Regions from separate parts of the Leclercia sp. LSNIH3 genome, predicted to be linked through region 2. Evidence: predicted binding sites of a transcription regulator. Region 2 holds the regulator's gene; each other region holds the start of a gene.
What was found. Region 2 encodes Fur, which represses iron uptake genes when iron is present. Its sites were predicted from a motif close to ATAATAATGAGAACNACTATCAA; they were not measured.

Region 1: a site for Fur is predicted at 1,620-1,642, ahead of sufA (Fe-S cluster assembly scaffold SufA). Genes of this name have one in related genera too.
Region 3: a site for Fur is predicted at 1,856-1,878, ahead of zupT (zinc transporter ZupT). Genes of this name have one in related genera too.
Region 4: a site for Fur is predicted at 1,144-1,166, ahead of exbB (tol-pal system-associated acyl-CoA thioesterase). Genes of this name have one in related genera too.

Annotation. Positions count from the first base shown of each region.
Region 1 covers NZ_CP026387.1:378,488-382,198, reverse strand. The annotation lists gene ydiJ (D-2-hydroxyglutarate dehydrogenase YdiJ) at 1-550, shown strand, start outside; gene menI (1,4-dihydroxy-2-naphthoyl-CoA hydrolase) at 547-957, shown strand; gene sufA (Fe-S cluster assembly scaffold SufA) at 1,682-2,050, shown strand; gene sufB (Fe-S cluster assembly protein SufB) at 2,059-3,546, shown strand; gene sufC (Fe-S cluster assembly ATPase SufC) at 3,563-3,711, shown strand, end outside.
Region 2 covers NZ_CP026387.1:1,072,625-1,076,335, reverse strand. The annotation lists gene chiP (chitoporin ChiP) at 1-1,030, shown strand, start outside; gene chiQ (ChiQ/YbfN family lipoprotein) at 1,078-1,407, shown strand; gene fur (ferric iron uptake transcriptional regulator) at 1,560-2,006, opposite strand; gene fldA (flavodoxin FldA) at 2,298-2,828, opposite strand; gene ybfE (LexA regulated protein) at 2,984-3,271, opposite strand; gene ybfF (esterase) at 3,400-3,711, opposite strand, start outside.
Region 3 covers NZ_CP026387.1:3,146,812-3,150,522, forward strand. The annotation lists gene C3F35_RS15305 (fimbrial-like protein) at 74-649, opposite strand; gene zupT (zinc transporter ZupT) at 1,070-1,843, opposite strand; gene ygiD (4,5-DOPA dioxygenase extradiol) at 2,040-2,828, shown strand; gene C3F35_RS15320 (glutathionylspermidine synthase family protein) at 2,935-3,711, opposite strand, start outside.
Region 4 covers NZ_CP026387.1:3,180,324-3,184,034, forward strand. The annotation lists gene metC (cystathionine beta-lyase) at 1-976, opposite strand, end outside; gene exbB (tol-pal system-associated acyl-CoA thioesterase) at 1,228-1,959, shown strand; gene exbD (TonB system transport protein ExbD) at 1,966-2,391, shown strand; gene C3F35_RS15490 (SDR family oxidoreductase) at 2,503-3,399, opposite strand; gene C3F35_RS15495 (hypothetical protein) at 3,519-3,711, opposite strand, start outside.

The DNA.
Region 1 (3,711 bases), 690 kb from region 2:
CCTCAATCGTTTCGCGAAAACGGCGCAGAAGACTTCTGACTTCCTTAGCCGGGTGGCACTTCTGGGGATGCCGATGGTGGGCGTCGATCCGGCCCTGGTGCTCTGCTATCGCGATGAGTACAAGCAGACCCTGGGCGACAAGCGCGGAGAATTCCACGTGATGCTGGTGCATGAGTGGCTTCCGACCATTGTCGACGGGCAAGCGCCCCAGGAAATCAGCGGCGAATCCTGGTATCTGTTCGGCCACTGTACCGAAGTGACCGCACTGCCGGGTGCGCCTGCCCAGTGGGCCTCGATCTTTGCCCGCTTTGGCGCGAAGCTCGAGAGCGTCAGCGTCGGCTGCTGCGGCATGGCCGGAACCTATGGCCATGAGGTGGTGAACCATAAAAACTCGCTGGGGATCTATGAGCTCTCCTGGCACCAGGCGATGCAGCGTCTGCCGCGTAATCGCTGCCTGGCGACCGGTTACTCGTGCCGAAGCCAGGTCAAACGTGTCGAGGGGAGCGGCGTGCGCCATCCACTGCAGGCTCTGCTGGAGATTATGGGATGATCTGGAAACGTGCGGTCACCTTGCAGGCGTTAAACGCCATGAGCGACGGGAACATGGTGGGATTACTGGACATTCAGTTTACCCGCATTGGTGAGGATGAACTGGAAGCGACCATGCCGGTGGACAGTCGTACCCATCAGCCGTTTGGCCTGCTGCACGGCGGTGCGTCTGTGGTGCTGGCCGAAACCCTTGGCTCGGTGGCGGGGTATCTCTGCACCGAAGGAGAGCAAAAGGTGGTGGGGCTGGAGGTTAATGCCAACCACTTACGTTCCGTGCGTAGCGGTCGGGTACGGGGCGTTTGTCGCGCCCTGCATACTGGCAGGCGACACCAGGTGTGGCAGATTGATATCTTCGATGAACAGCAGAATTTGTGCTGCTCGTCGCGGCTGACCACCGCGGTCGTGTAAAAACTAAGGCCGCGAAAGCGGCCTTTTTTGTTTTCCATCCCGTTGATATCGCGCTGCTTTCAGAAAGGACGCAATTTTTGTTAATTCGCAGATCAACGTTTATGAGACTATTCCGGTGTTCCTTCAAGAGCTAAGCCATGATGAGTGCCGGAGATAAGCGCCGGATGGAACAAGAAGCCCTTAAGATTACCTGCGGTAGTCTTAAGGGCTTTCTTTTTTGCGCGTCTCAACCGCGGCCTTTTGTCCCTTCAATAATCATCTTTAATGTCCTGCATGGCTGACAGGAACACCAGACCGGTAATGACCACGGCAAGGATGGCGGTTATCAATAGTGCAGTAAGCATATCCCCTCCTTTTGCTGGCCCTATACAGCAAGGATAGCGCACCCCAGGCCTGTTATTAGCCCCCTTCGGGCCGCTTTCGGAATACGCTTACAGGTACGAACAGCGAAGCCACCCCTCCTCCTATCTCAAAAATAGGCATTTTCTATACATATTTTGCATTTATCGCGTACAGCCCCAAATAAAGCGAAAATTACGCTTTCGATCAATGTGTTAAGTAAATGTGATCATCCCTGTTAACCCTCGTAGCAGGGTCTATGCTTAATGAAAGTAGCCAAAAAGGGCGGTTAAGCCGAATGCCCCTGCAACTGAGGGGTTGAAGTGATAATCATTATCACTAACATGGTGTTATGCCCTGGGGGCGCACTACAAGAGGTGGATTTATGCAACAGCATTCAGAAACATTCGATCCAACAGAATTTGCGTGGCGTGGTTTATCGCTCACACCTTCCGCAGCGGCGCATATACGCGACCTGGTGAGCAAAAAGGAGGGCATGCTCGGTGTGCGGTTAGCCGTTAAGACGACCGGTTGTGCCGGTTTTGGTTATGTGCTGGATACCGTCAGCGAACCGGCTAAAGACGACCTGCTATTCGAGCAGGACGGTGCCCGGCTGTATGTTCCCTTGCAGGCAATGCCGTTTATCGACGGTACGGAAGTGGATTACGTGCGCGAAGGCTTAAACCAGTTATTCAAATTCAATAACCCGAAAGCCCAGAACGAATGCGGCTGCGGCGAAAGTTTTGGGGTATAGGCGGTATTATGTCTCGACATACTGAAGCAACTGACGATGTCAACACCTGGTCCGGCGGCCATATCAATTACAAAGAAGGCTTCTTCACCCAATTGCAGACCGATGAGATGGCAAAAGGGATCAACGAAGAGGTCATCCGCGCTATCTCTGCAAGGCGTAACGAGCCAGAGTGGATGCTGGAGTTCCGACTCAATGCGTTCAAAGCCTGGCTGGAGATGGACGAGCCGCACTGGCTGAAGGCGCACTACGATAAGCTGAACTATCAGGATTACAGCTACTACTCTGCGCCGTCGTGCGGCAACTGCGACGATACCTGCGCCTCTGAACCCGGCGCGGTGCAGCAGACCGGCACTAACGCCTTTTTAAGCAAAGAGGTGGAAGAGGCTTTCGAGCAGCTTGGCGTCCCGGTGCGCGAAGGGCGTGAGGTGGCGGTAGATGCCATCTTCGACTCCGTTTCGGTCGCCACCACCTACCGGGAAAAGCTGGGTGAGCAGGGGATCATTTTCTGCTCCTTTGGCGAAGCCATTCACGATCACCCCGAGCTGGTGAAGAAGTATCTCGGTACCGTGGTGCCGGGCAACGACAACTTCTTTGCTGCGCTGAACGCGGCGGTGGCCTCTGACGGCACCTTTATCTATGTACCTAAGGGCGTACGTTGCCCAATGGAGCTATCGACCTATTTCCGCATCAACGCCGAGAAAACCGGTCAGTTTGAACGCACCATTCTGGTGGCCGATGAGGGCAGCTACGTCAGCTATATCGAGGGCTGTTCCGCCCCGGTGCGTGACAGCTATCAGCTGCACGCCGCGGTAGTGGAAGTGATCATCCATAAAGACGCCGAGGTGAAATACTCGACGGTGCAGAACTGGTTCCCGGGGGATAACAACACGGGCGGCATTCTGAACTTCGTCACCAAGCGCGCCCTGTGCGAAGGCGAGAACAGCAAGATGTCGTGGACTCAGTCGGAAACCGGCTCCGCCATCACCTGGAAGTACCCGAGCTGCATTCTGCGCGGGGACAACTCCATCGGCGAGTTCTACTCGGTGGCGCTCACCAGCGGCCATCAGCAGGCCGATACCGGCACCAAGATGATCCACATCGGCAAGAACACCAAATCGACCATTATCTCGAAGGGGATTTCGGCGGGCAAAAGCCAGAACAGCTATCGGGGATTGGTCAAGATTATGCCAACCGCCACCAACGCCCGTAACTTTACCCAGTGTGACTCGATGCTGATTGGCCCTGACTGCGGGGCGCATACCTTCCCGTACGTCGAATGCCGTAACAACAGCGCTCAGCTGGAGCATGAAGCGACCACCTCGCGGATTGGTGAAGATCAGCTCTTCTACTGCCTGCAGCGCGGCATCAGCGAAGAGGATGCCATATCCATGATTGTGAACGGCTTCTGTAAGGATGTGTTCTCGGAACTGCCGCTGGAGTTTGCCGTTGAAGCGCAGAAATTACTGGCGATTAGCCTTGAACACAGCGTCGGTTAAGGATTAAGGAAAGCACATGTTAAGCATTAAAGATTTACAGGTCAGTGTGGAAGATAAAGCGATCCTGCGCGGCCTGAGCCTGGAGGTTCGTCCGGGTGAAGTGCACGCCATTATGGGGCCGAACGGCTCGGGGAAAAGTACGCTCTCGGCAACCCTTGCCGGACG
Region 2 (3,711 bases):
TAAGAGCGGGATCAGCCTGTACAAAGCGGCTGCAAAATTTAAATACGGTCCGGTCTGGGCGCGTGGTGGCTGGCTGCAGCCAACCGGTCAAACTTTGTTAGCACCGCACTGGAGCTTTATGCCGGGTACCTATCAGGGGGCCGAAGCCGGGGCAAAATTTGACTACGGCGATAGCGGTGAGTTGAGTTTCTCTTACATGTGGACCAACGAGTATAAAGCGCCGTGGCATCTCGAGATGGACAAGTTTTATCAGAATGACCGCAAAACCCGCGTCGATTATCTCCACTCCTTTGGTGCGAAGTACGATTTCAAAAATGACCTGATTCTGGAAGCCGCTTTTGGCCAGGCTGAAGGTTTTATCGATCAGTACTTTGCTAAAGCCAGCTACAAGCTCGATATCGTGGGCGGCCCGCTCTCTACCACCTATCAGTTTTACGGCACGCGTGATAAAGCCGACAGCGGCACCGTGAATGATATTTATGACGGTACGGCATGGCTGCAGGCGCTCACCCTGGGCTACAAAGTTGGCCAGGTGGATTTACGTCTGGAAGGGACTTACGTCAAGGCCGAAGGGCAGCAGGGGTACTTCCTGCAACGTATGACCCCAACTTACGCCTCCTCCAACGGTCGTCTGGACGTATGGTGGGATAACCGCTCTGACTTTAACGCCAACGGTGAAAAAGCGGTCTTCTTTGGTGCCATGTATGACCTGAGCAACTGGAACCTGGCGGGCTGGAGCGTTGGTGCGTCTTATGTCTACGCCTGGGATGCGAAACCGGCAGACTGGTTAATCAACAGCGCCGGTCAGCGTGAGGATATCGCCTCTAACAAGATCAAAGAATCGGCCTATAGCCTGGATGCGAGCTACACCCTGCAGGACGGCCGCGCGAAAGGAACCATGTTCAAACTGCACTTCACACAGTATGACAACCACTCCGATATCCCAAGCTACGGCGGCGGCTACGGCAATATCTTCCAGGATGAGCGTGACGTGAAGTTTATGGTTATCGCCCCGTTCACCATCTTCTGATGACAATCCGGGCGGGGACGATCCCCGCCTGACTGGAGAGCGTTATGCTGAAAAAAATCGTAGTGGTTGCGGTGCTGGCATCAGGACTGGCCGCCTGCGCGCAGCCCCAGACCCAGAAAGAAGATACCCGGCTGAAAGAGGCCTACAGCGCCTGCATCAATACCGCTGAAGGTTCGCCAGAGAAGATCGAAGCCTGCCAAAGCGTGCTCGACGTGCTGCGTAAGGAGAAGGCGCACGAGCAGTTCGCAACTCAGGAGACCATCAGGGTGGCGGATTACCAGGCCTGTATCCAGGCGCGGAAAACGGGTAACGATCAGGAAGTCACTAAAAGCTGCGATAAGATTTGGCAGGAGATCCGCACTAACAACGCGAAGTAATCTGCTGTTTGCCACGCCCGGTGGCGCTACGTTTACACAGCCTGAAAGGGGAAATCCCCTCAGGTACGGTAAGCGCAGCGCCACCGGGCTTTTTGCATGATGACAGGCAAAAAAAAGCCAACCGTCAGGTTGGCTCAGAGTCGATGCAAAGATTACTTGGTGTCGTGCGCGTGGTCATCTTCGCGGCAGTCGCCTTCGGCACAGTGGCCATACAGGTACAGACTGTGGTTGGTCAGACGAATGCCATGACGTGCGGCAATTTCGCGCTGGCGTAATTCGATGGAATCATCGCTGAATTCGATCACTTTGCCGCAGTCGAGGCAAATCAGGTGATCGTGGTGATGCTGCTGCGTCAGTTCAAACACGGATTTACCGCCTTCGAAATTATGACGCGTAACGATGCCTGCATCGTCGAACTGGTTCAGTACACGGTAAACGGTAGCCAGACCAATCTCTTCGCCCATGTCGATCAGACGCTTGTATAAGTCTTCCGCACTGACATGATGGTTATCCGGACCCTGAAGCACTTCCAGGATTTTTAACCGTGGAAGCGTGACTTTCAGTCCGGCCTTCTTTAATGCGGTGTTGTTGTCAGTCATGCGGAATCTGTCCTGTTGCTAAACGATTCACTTCTAAAGAAGAAGTGACAGAAAATGCACCTGGGATAATGCGTCTCATTATAGAACTGCCATGACCTAATGAAAACTGCAAGTCTCAAGTAAAGTATGCTTATAAAAACGTGGTACCGCCAACAAAGTTGTTACAAGGTTCCGCGTTTACTCCTGGATCATTGTACAGGTATGGCAGCAAAAGTTAAAAATTTGTAGCAATTATTTTGATTGGTTTTGCCTATTGATGCGGCGCAACTGTAACGTTGCACCGCGATATCATCAGGCATTCAGAATGGCGTCGAGATGCAGCTCTTCGCGAATTTGTTTAACCCATTTGTCCACGCGCTCAGCGGTCAGCTCCGGCTGGCGATCTTCATCGATGGCGAGACCAACAAAGTTGTTATCATCGGCAAGGCCTTTAGAGGCTTCGAAGTGGTAACCGGCAGTTGGCCAGTGACCAACAATCACTGCGCCGCGTGGCTCAATGATGTCGCGGATGGTGCCGAGGGCATCGCAGAAGTACTCTGCGTAGTCTTCCTGATCGCCACAGCCGAACAGGGCGACCAGTTTGCCGTTGAAGTCGATCTCTTCCAGAGACGGGAAGAAATCGTCCCAGTCACACTGCGCTTCACCGTAATACCAGGTCGGGATGCCCAGCAGCAGAATATCGTAACCTTCGATATCTTCTTTGCTGCTTTTCGCAATGTCATGCACATCGGCAACGTCTTTACCTAACTGTTTTTGAATGTTTTTTGCGATATTTTCGGTGTTACCCGTGTCGCTGCCGAAAAAAATGCCGATGATTGCCATGAGTAAAATAACCTCTTGATACTTAATGGTATGGTGGCGCAATTTAGCCACGGATAAGGGCAATCATAGCAGAACAGAGAAGCCTGCGGAAACTGCTATCACGCAGGACTGCACTCTGTGCTACATGAAAACAACAAGAAGGGGAGTTTTCTGACTTACGCTTTGCCGTGCCATTTCTCGAGCTGAGAAATCAGCATCTCTTCGATAAGCTCACTGCGGCTGATCTCACGGGCGTTCGCCAGCTCATTCAGCGCATCGACGGCTTCAGCATTCAGTTTCAGCTCGACGCGTTTGAGCCCACGACTTTTATCGCGTTTAAGCTGATTGCGCTTATTGATGCGCAGCTGTTCATCACGCGAAAGCGGATTGGTTTTCGGTCGTCCCGGGCGACGCTCATTCGCGAACAGATCTAATGTCGTGCGGTCCGTGTGTTCTTTGGCCATGATTTTGAGACTTCGGGGGAAACAAGACACCCTGCTAATGCCCGGGCGATAAGCGCGCCATCATACATCACCGAAAACGGCACGCCAACGACTGGAGGCCCGCAGGCGACCAGTCGCTCTCTTTTTAATCAATTTTCGATGTCAGCGAGGTAACGGCGGATAGCGCGCAGCACGGCGTCCGGTTTTTCGGCATGAACCCAGTGTCCGGCCCCGGCAATCACATGCGCACGGGCCTGAGGAAATTGCGCCAGCAGCGCGTCACGGTACGCCTCGGTCACATAGGGTGAACTGCCGCCGGTAATAAACAGAGTAGGGTGCGGCCAGGCGGGCACCGACTGCCAGCCAACGATCTGGTCATATTGGTCCCACAGCGCCGGCACGTTGAAGCGCCACTCGCCGTCAACAAAGGATTTCAGCAGGAACTGCACCACGCCCTCTTC
Region 3 (3,711 bases), 2.1 Mb from region 2:
TCGCTTTAGTAAAAGAATACGTAATAGCCGATGAATCCTTCATCGGCTATTATTAAAGGCGATAAGAAAGGGATTACTGGTATGCGAGAATATAATTCACCTGAGCCTGAACATTACCTGGTGTAGCCGTTTTGCCAGGAATTGGCTCCATGCGGGCCTTAAAGTTCAGCTCCTGATAGGCATTTGCGGTTGGGAATGGCACATCAATTGTCTGACCTAATGTCACTTTATTACTGCCGCTATCCAGTAAGCGAACGCCAACACCTGTTGCGCCACCGATATTGCCATCCAGGGTGTTTTTCATCAGGCTGGTATCACCGCTATCAGTGCTTGCGGAGGTAAAGGTGACCATCACTTTGTTGATGGTGGTGGTGCTTTGCCCGGTCGTTTGCGAAAGAACACAGTCCTGAAGGTGAATATTAACATCTACAGGGAGAGCATTTTTACCGCTATTCAGTACGCTGTCGGCAACTTCACCTAATTCAATCGTCTGATTTTCGTCACCGGGTTTGATAGAGCAGGGTGAACTGATTACTTCGCCAGTGAAGGTAATTTTACCTGAACCCTGGTTATCCGCTGCAGAAGCCGTAAATGTCAGACCAGAAAGTAATGCGGTCATTGCGACTGCAAGGGTAGTCTTGTTAAACATAGAGAGATAATCCTTTATATGAAAATGATGATGCAATAACGGCGGCAATTCACATTGCAACACTTTTTAAACATTGGAGCGGGCAAAATATATCAGCCGCAATATCAATAATCCCGACAGCGTTGCTATAGGGGATTTGTAGTAATTATTAATGAATATTATCTGGTGATGATTTCGCTCGAGGGTATTTTTTTATTCCAGAAATGCGTATCGAGAATTGTGATTAATACTTAAACTTTCAATCTTTTTAAGTAAATGAAGCATTAATTATTTCGCAGATAATAATTGCCATTAATATTTTTTATATGAATTTATGGACGGCAAGAAGTCCGATTTCTTACCCTAATATAGAGAATGGTGATGGTTGACTTTGTGCAGATAATAAAAATTGCGCTCCCCTGACAAGCGGAGCGCAATCAATCAACCGATACCGGCAGACTGTAATAAGACCAGACTCAACCCCATCACCGACATACCGCATAACACGCCATAGCTCGGGTTGTTATTGGGGTCGATCTCTTTGGCAAGCGGCATGAGCTCATCAACCGACAGCGCCACCATAATTCCGGCCACTGCCGCCATAATGGCTGCCATTACCACCGGTGAAATCAGACTGCCAAGAATCAACCACGCCAGCACCCCGCCGAGGATCTCCGCCATACCGGAAATGCCCGCCCAGAATACCGCCTTACGTTTGGATCCGGTGGCCGCATAGACCGGGCCAGCCACCGCCAGACCTTCCGGGATATTGTGCAGCGCCACTGCCAGCGCAATACCAAAACCTAACTCCAGATTGTTGCTGGCAGTCACGTAGGTGGCAACACCTTCCGGGAAGTTATGCAGGCTGATCCCCAGGGTCAACAGCAGCGCGGTGCGTCTGAGGTTTCCGGGTAGCGGCTGACTCCCTTTTTGCATCAGATCCTGCGGATGCGCATGGGGTAACATTCTGTCCAGCGCAAAGTAGCCCAGCAGGCCAAACACAAACATTCCGTAGCCAAGTACGGGCGACATCCCTTCCGTCCCGAGGGCGGCGGGCAACATCTCCATCAGGGAGATGAGCAGCATGATGCCGGCCGCAAAGCCGAGGGAAAAGGCCAGCACCCGGTTAGAGGGCTTCTGGCCCAGTACGCCAAGCATCGCACCGATAAAAGTGGCGGCGCCTGCAAGAATAGTCAGAATCAGGGGAACTGACATTCACCTCTCCTTATGATAATGATTCTCATTCATATTAAAGGCTAAATGCGCACAATGCGAGTGGGTACAGAAGCCTTTACAGATCCCTTACATTCAAATTTCCTGATGATCTTCATCATGGTTATCTGAGTTCATCTTAGCCAGATAACGGATAAGGTAAAGCTATCAAATCGACACCTTATGTAAGGATATCATCATGACTTCTCCTCGTATGCCAGCGCTGTTTTTGGGTCATGGTAGCCCCATGAACGTGCTGGAAGATAACGTCTATACTCGCGCCTGGCGTCATCTGGGAGAGACGTTGCCGCGTCCGAGGGCTATCGTGGTGGTATCCGCACACTGGTTTACCCGTGGCACCGGTGTTACCGCAATGGAGACCCCGAAAACGATCCACGATTTCGGCGGTTTCCCGCAGGCGCTGTACGATACGCACTACCCGGCACCCGGCTCGCCAGCACTGGCGCAGCAGCTGGTGGATCTGCTGGCGCCTGTCCCTGTCACCCTGGATAAAGAGGCATGGGGCTTTGACCATGGCTCCTGGGGCGTGTTGATCAAGATGTACCCGGATGCCGACATCCCGATGGTGCAACTTAGCATCGACAGCACCAAACCGGCGGCGTGGCATCTGGAAATGGGCCGTAAGCTCGCCTCTCTGCGCGATGAGGGCATCATGCTGGTTGCCAGTGGCAACGTGGTACATAACCTGCGTACAGCGCGCTGGCACGGGGAAAACACGCCCTATCCGTGGGCGACGGCATTCAATGATTACGTGAAGATGAACCTGACCTGGCAGGGGCCCGCAGAGGAACATCCTCTGGTCAACTATCTGGCACACGAAGGCGGCTCGCTCTCGAACCCGACGGCGGAACACTTCCTGCCGCTGCTCTATATCCTGGGCGCGTGGGATGGTCAGGAACCAGTTACCACGCCGGTGGATGGCATCGAGATGGGCAGTTTGAGTATGTTGTCGGTGCAGGTGGGGTGAGGACATACCCCTTCTCCGTGTGGGAGAGGGGTGAGGTAAAGGCATCAGGCCGCACAAACCCAGACTGGTAGGCCGGGCAGGCGAAGTTGCTACCCGGCACCATGGCTTATTCCACAAAAATATGCGGATAGAAGCGTGACAGATCCTGGGTGATCAGCGCCCGATCTTCGCGAATACCGATCCCGGCTGGTTGATCGTTGATCAGCCAGCTGCCAATCAGCATATAGCTGTCGCCATACTTCGGCAGTTGATAGAACTGCTGGACGATCATCCCTTCTTCGCCATACGGCCCTTCTACCGCTTCCACGGTGTTACCGTTTTCGATAATCGACACGTTGGCACCTTCGCGGGAGAAAATCGGCTTTTTGACATACTTATCCATCGGCGGATAGTCATCTTCCGCGAAGTACGCTGGCAGCAGGTTCGGATGGTCAGGGAACATCTCCCATAGCATCGGCAGCAGGGCCTTGTTGGAGATGATGCTTTTCCATGCCGGTTCCAGCCAACGCACACCTGCATCTTCCAGCTTGGTGGAGAACACTTCGCGCAGCATGTATTCCCAGGGGTAGAGCTTGAACAGGTTACTGATAACCTGATCCTGGGTGTCGGTGAACTGACCTTTTTCGCCCAGCCCGATATCTTCGATATAGAGGAACTCGCTGGCAACCTCGGCTTCGGCTGCGCAATCCTGCAAATACTGCACCGTGCCGCGATCTTCGACTGTGTCACGACAGCAGGCAAAATGCAGCAGGCTAAAACCGTGCTGCTCGCGCAGTTCAGCGAAACGTTCAATCAGCTTTTCCTGCAGGCTGTTGAACTGGTCGCTGCCTTCTGGCAGATGACCGGCGTTCAGCTGATCTTCCAGCCAGATCCACTGGAAGAA
Region 4 (3,711 bases), 2.1 Mb from region 2:
TTGCCAGCTCGTCATTGCTCAGACGCTTGTTGAGCACAAACGAGAACAAGCCGCTGCTGCCCGTAAAGTCACGTTGCCAGAAGGCATGACCTACACTGCCCGGCAGCGCCGGATGGTTAACGCGCGCCACCTGCGGATGCTGCGCCAGCCACTGGGCAACTTTCAGGCTGCTTTCATGATGCTGACGCAGGCGGACGCTCAGGGTGCGCAGGCCGCGGCTGGTCATGTAGGCCGTGTCGGCATCCACCATTTGCCCCATCAGATAGGCGTTTTCACGCAGCTGATCCCAGCAGCGGGCGTTGGAAACCGCCGTGCCGATCATGCCGTCCGAGTGGCCAATCAGGTATTTGGTTGCCGCCTGGATAGAGATGTCGATACCAAAATCGAGCGCCTTAAACAGCACGCCCGCCGCCCAGGTGTTGTCGATCATGATAATAGCGTCCGGCGCTTTACTGCGTACCGCCTGCACAATGGAGGGTACATCATGCACTTCCATGGTGATGGAGCCCGGCGATTCGAGGAACACAATCCGGGTATTAGGCTGGATGAGATCGGCGATGTTCGCGCCGATCTGCGGATCGAACCAGCCGGTGGTGACGCCCAGCTTGCTGAGAATTTTGGTGCAGAAATCCTGGCTCGGCTCGTAGGCGGTGTTGGTCATCAGGATGTGATCGCCCTGTTCGACAAACGCCAGAATGGTATTGGCCACTGCCGCCGCGCCGCACGGGAAAAGCGCACAGCCTGCGCCGCCTTCCAGCTCGCACATCGCGTCCTGTAAGGAGAAGTGGGTCAGCGTGCCGCGACGCCCGTAAAACAGCTCGCCCTTTGCCCGGTTGCGGGTGGCGTGCTTTTTCGCCTCGACGGTATCAAACACCAGCGATGAGGCGCGCTGAATGACGCTATTCACTGAACCGAGGGTGTATTTCTTACTGCGTCCCGCCTGAACAAGGGTGGTATCAAGATGCTTCTCTTTCATGTCTGCGCAACCTGTTTTTATACGTCTGGACGTCCACACTAACATGAAAGTAAAAATGGTCGCGAGAAGGGTAGGGGGAACAGCGGAAAATTTTTTAAAATTTGTTTCCGGGAAATTTTTCCTGCGTAAGCGCAAGGAAAATGAAACGAATTTACGGCACTATGTAAATACTAATGAGAACTACTATCAATTCGATGCTGTTTTGATATTATTATGCTCAGATTTTGTGATTTGTGTCCTGGAGATACCGAGTGGGTAATAATTTGATGCAGACGGATCTCTCCGTCTGGGGTATGTATCATCATGCCGACATCGTGGTGAAGATTGTGATGATCGGTCTGATTCTGGCGTCTGTCGTCACCTGGGCTATTTTCTTTAGCAAGAGCGTGGAGCTTATCTCGCACAAGCGTCGTCTTAAGCGCGAGCAGCAGCAGTTGGCCGAGGCCCGCAGCCTGAATCAGGCGAGCGATATGACCTCTTCCTTCCAGGCCAAAAGCCTGACCACCCAGTTGATCAACGAAGCCCAGAACGAGCTTGAACTCTCTGCAGGCAGCGAAGACAACGAAGGGATTAAAGAGCGTACCGGCTTCCGCCTTGAGCGTCGCGTTGCGGCCATTGGCCGTCACATGGGGCGTGGCAACGGCTACCTGGCGACCATCGGTGCCATTTCGCCGTTCGTCGGTCTGTTTGGTACGGTCTGGGGCATCATGAACAGCTTCATCGGCATCGCCCAGACTCAAACCACCAACCTCGCGGTTGTGGCGCCCGGCATCGCAGAAGCCCTGCTGGCGACGGCGATTGGTCTGGTTGCCGCTATCCCGGCGGTCGTTATCTATAACATCTTCGCCCGTATGATCGGCAGCTACAAAGCGACCCTCGGCGACGTTGCCGCTCAGGTTCTGCTGCTGCAAAGCCGCGACCTGGACCTCAGCGCCAGCTCAGTGAAGCCGGTCCGTTCTGCTCAGAAATTACACTTAGGTTGATTCGCCATGGCAATGCGTCTTAATGAAAACCTGGACGATAACGGCGAAATGCACGAAATCAACGTGACGCCGTTTATCGACGTCATGCTGGTTCTGCTGATTATCTTCATGGTCGCAGCGCCCCTGGCGACGGTGGACGTGAAGGTGAATCTGCCTGCCTCCTCCAGCCAGCCGCAGCCGCGCCCGGAAAAACCGATTTATCTGTCCGTGAAAGCCGATAAATCCATGTTCCTCGGGAATGATCCGGTGACGGATGAGTCGGTGATCCCGGCGCTGAATACCCTGACCAACGGCAAGAAAGACACCACCGTTTTCTTCCGGGCCGACAAGACCGTCGACTACGAAACCATGATGAAGGTAATGGACACGCTGCATCAGGCGGGTTACCTGAAGATTGGCCTGGTAGGCGAAGAGAAAGCGGCAGCGAAATAAAAGCAAAAAGGCAACGTAAGTTGCCTTTTTTTATGGTCATTCCCTCTCCCTTGGGAGAGGGGCAGGGCAGTCAGGCCGGGTAAGTTAACGTCACCCGGCCCTGCATAACAACTACCCCAGATGTTCCCCGCCGCACACACCGTGTACTTCCGCCGTCACATAGCTTGATTCCTGGCTTGCCAGGTAGACATACACCGGCGCCAGCTCCGCAGGCTGCCCTGCACGCTTCATCGGTGTCTGCTGACCAAACTGCGGGATTTTCTCCTGCGGCTGACCGCCGGAAATTTGCAACGCCGTCCAGATAGGCCCCGGCGCCACGACGTTAACGCGCACGCCGCTCTCTGCTACCTGTTTCGCCAGCCCGCGGCTGTAGTTAAGGATAGCGGCTTTGGTGGACGCGTAGTCCAGCAGGTGCGGGCTGGGCTGATACGCCTGAATCGACGAGGTGGTGATGATGCTCGCCCCGGCAGGCAACAGCGGCAGCGCCTCCTGGGTGATCCAGAACAGCGCGAACACGTTCACGGCGTAGGTCTGTTGAAACTGCTCCGTCGTCAGGTCGGCAATCTTCTCGACCGCTACCTGCTTACCGGCCACCAGCGCCAGCACGTCCAGCCCACCCAGTTCCTGATGGGCTTTATGCACCAGTGAACGGGCAAACTTTTCATCACTTAGATCGCCGGGGATCAGCACCGCTTTGCGTCCGGCTTCTTCTATCAACTGCTTAACCTGCTGCGCATCCTCTTCTTCGGCGGGCAGATAGTTAATAGCGACGTCTGCGCCTTCACGCGCGTAAGCGATGGCGGCAGCGCGTCCAATGCCGGAGTCGCCTCCTGTCACCAGCGCCTTACGATCCTGTAGTCTGCCGCTGCCTTTATAGGTCTTTTCACCGCAATCCGGCACCGGATCCATCTTGCTCTGCACCCCGGGTACCGGCTGCTTCTGCTGCGGATATTCGCCGGTGTAGTACTGGGTGGTAGGGTTCTGGATTTCGCTCTGGGAATTTGCCATTAAGGTTCTCCTTGAGTGGGTGATCGGTCTTTAAGCTTAGGAGAATCAACCGGGAATTGCAGATTATTCAGGATAATCCTTAAACCAACAGCAACAGGCGAGGCGGTAAGAAGGGGGGGTTACGGCTTTTGCGGTGCAGGCGCGGTGGATTTCGCGGCCAGCGCCTCTTCATCCAGGGCGACGGTGGTCACGCTGGTGGTGCGATAGCCTTCATCGGCCAGCTTACGGGTCACGCGCAGCGTGGCGGTTTCACGCGCCAGCAAATACTGGTAGTTGGTCTCCAGCCGGGCCAGAATTTTATCTTTCAGGTCT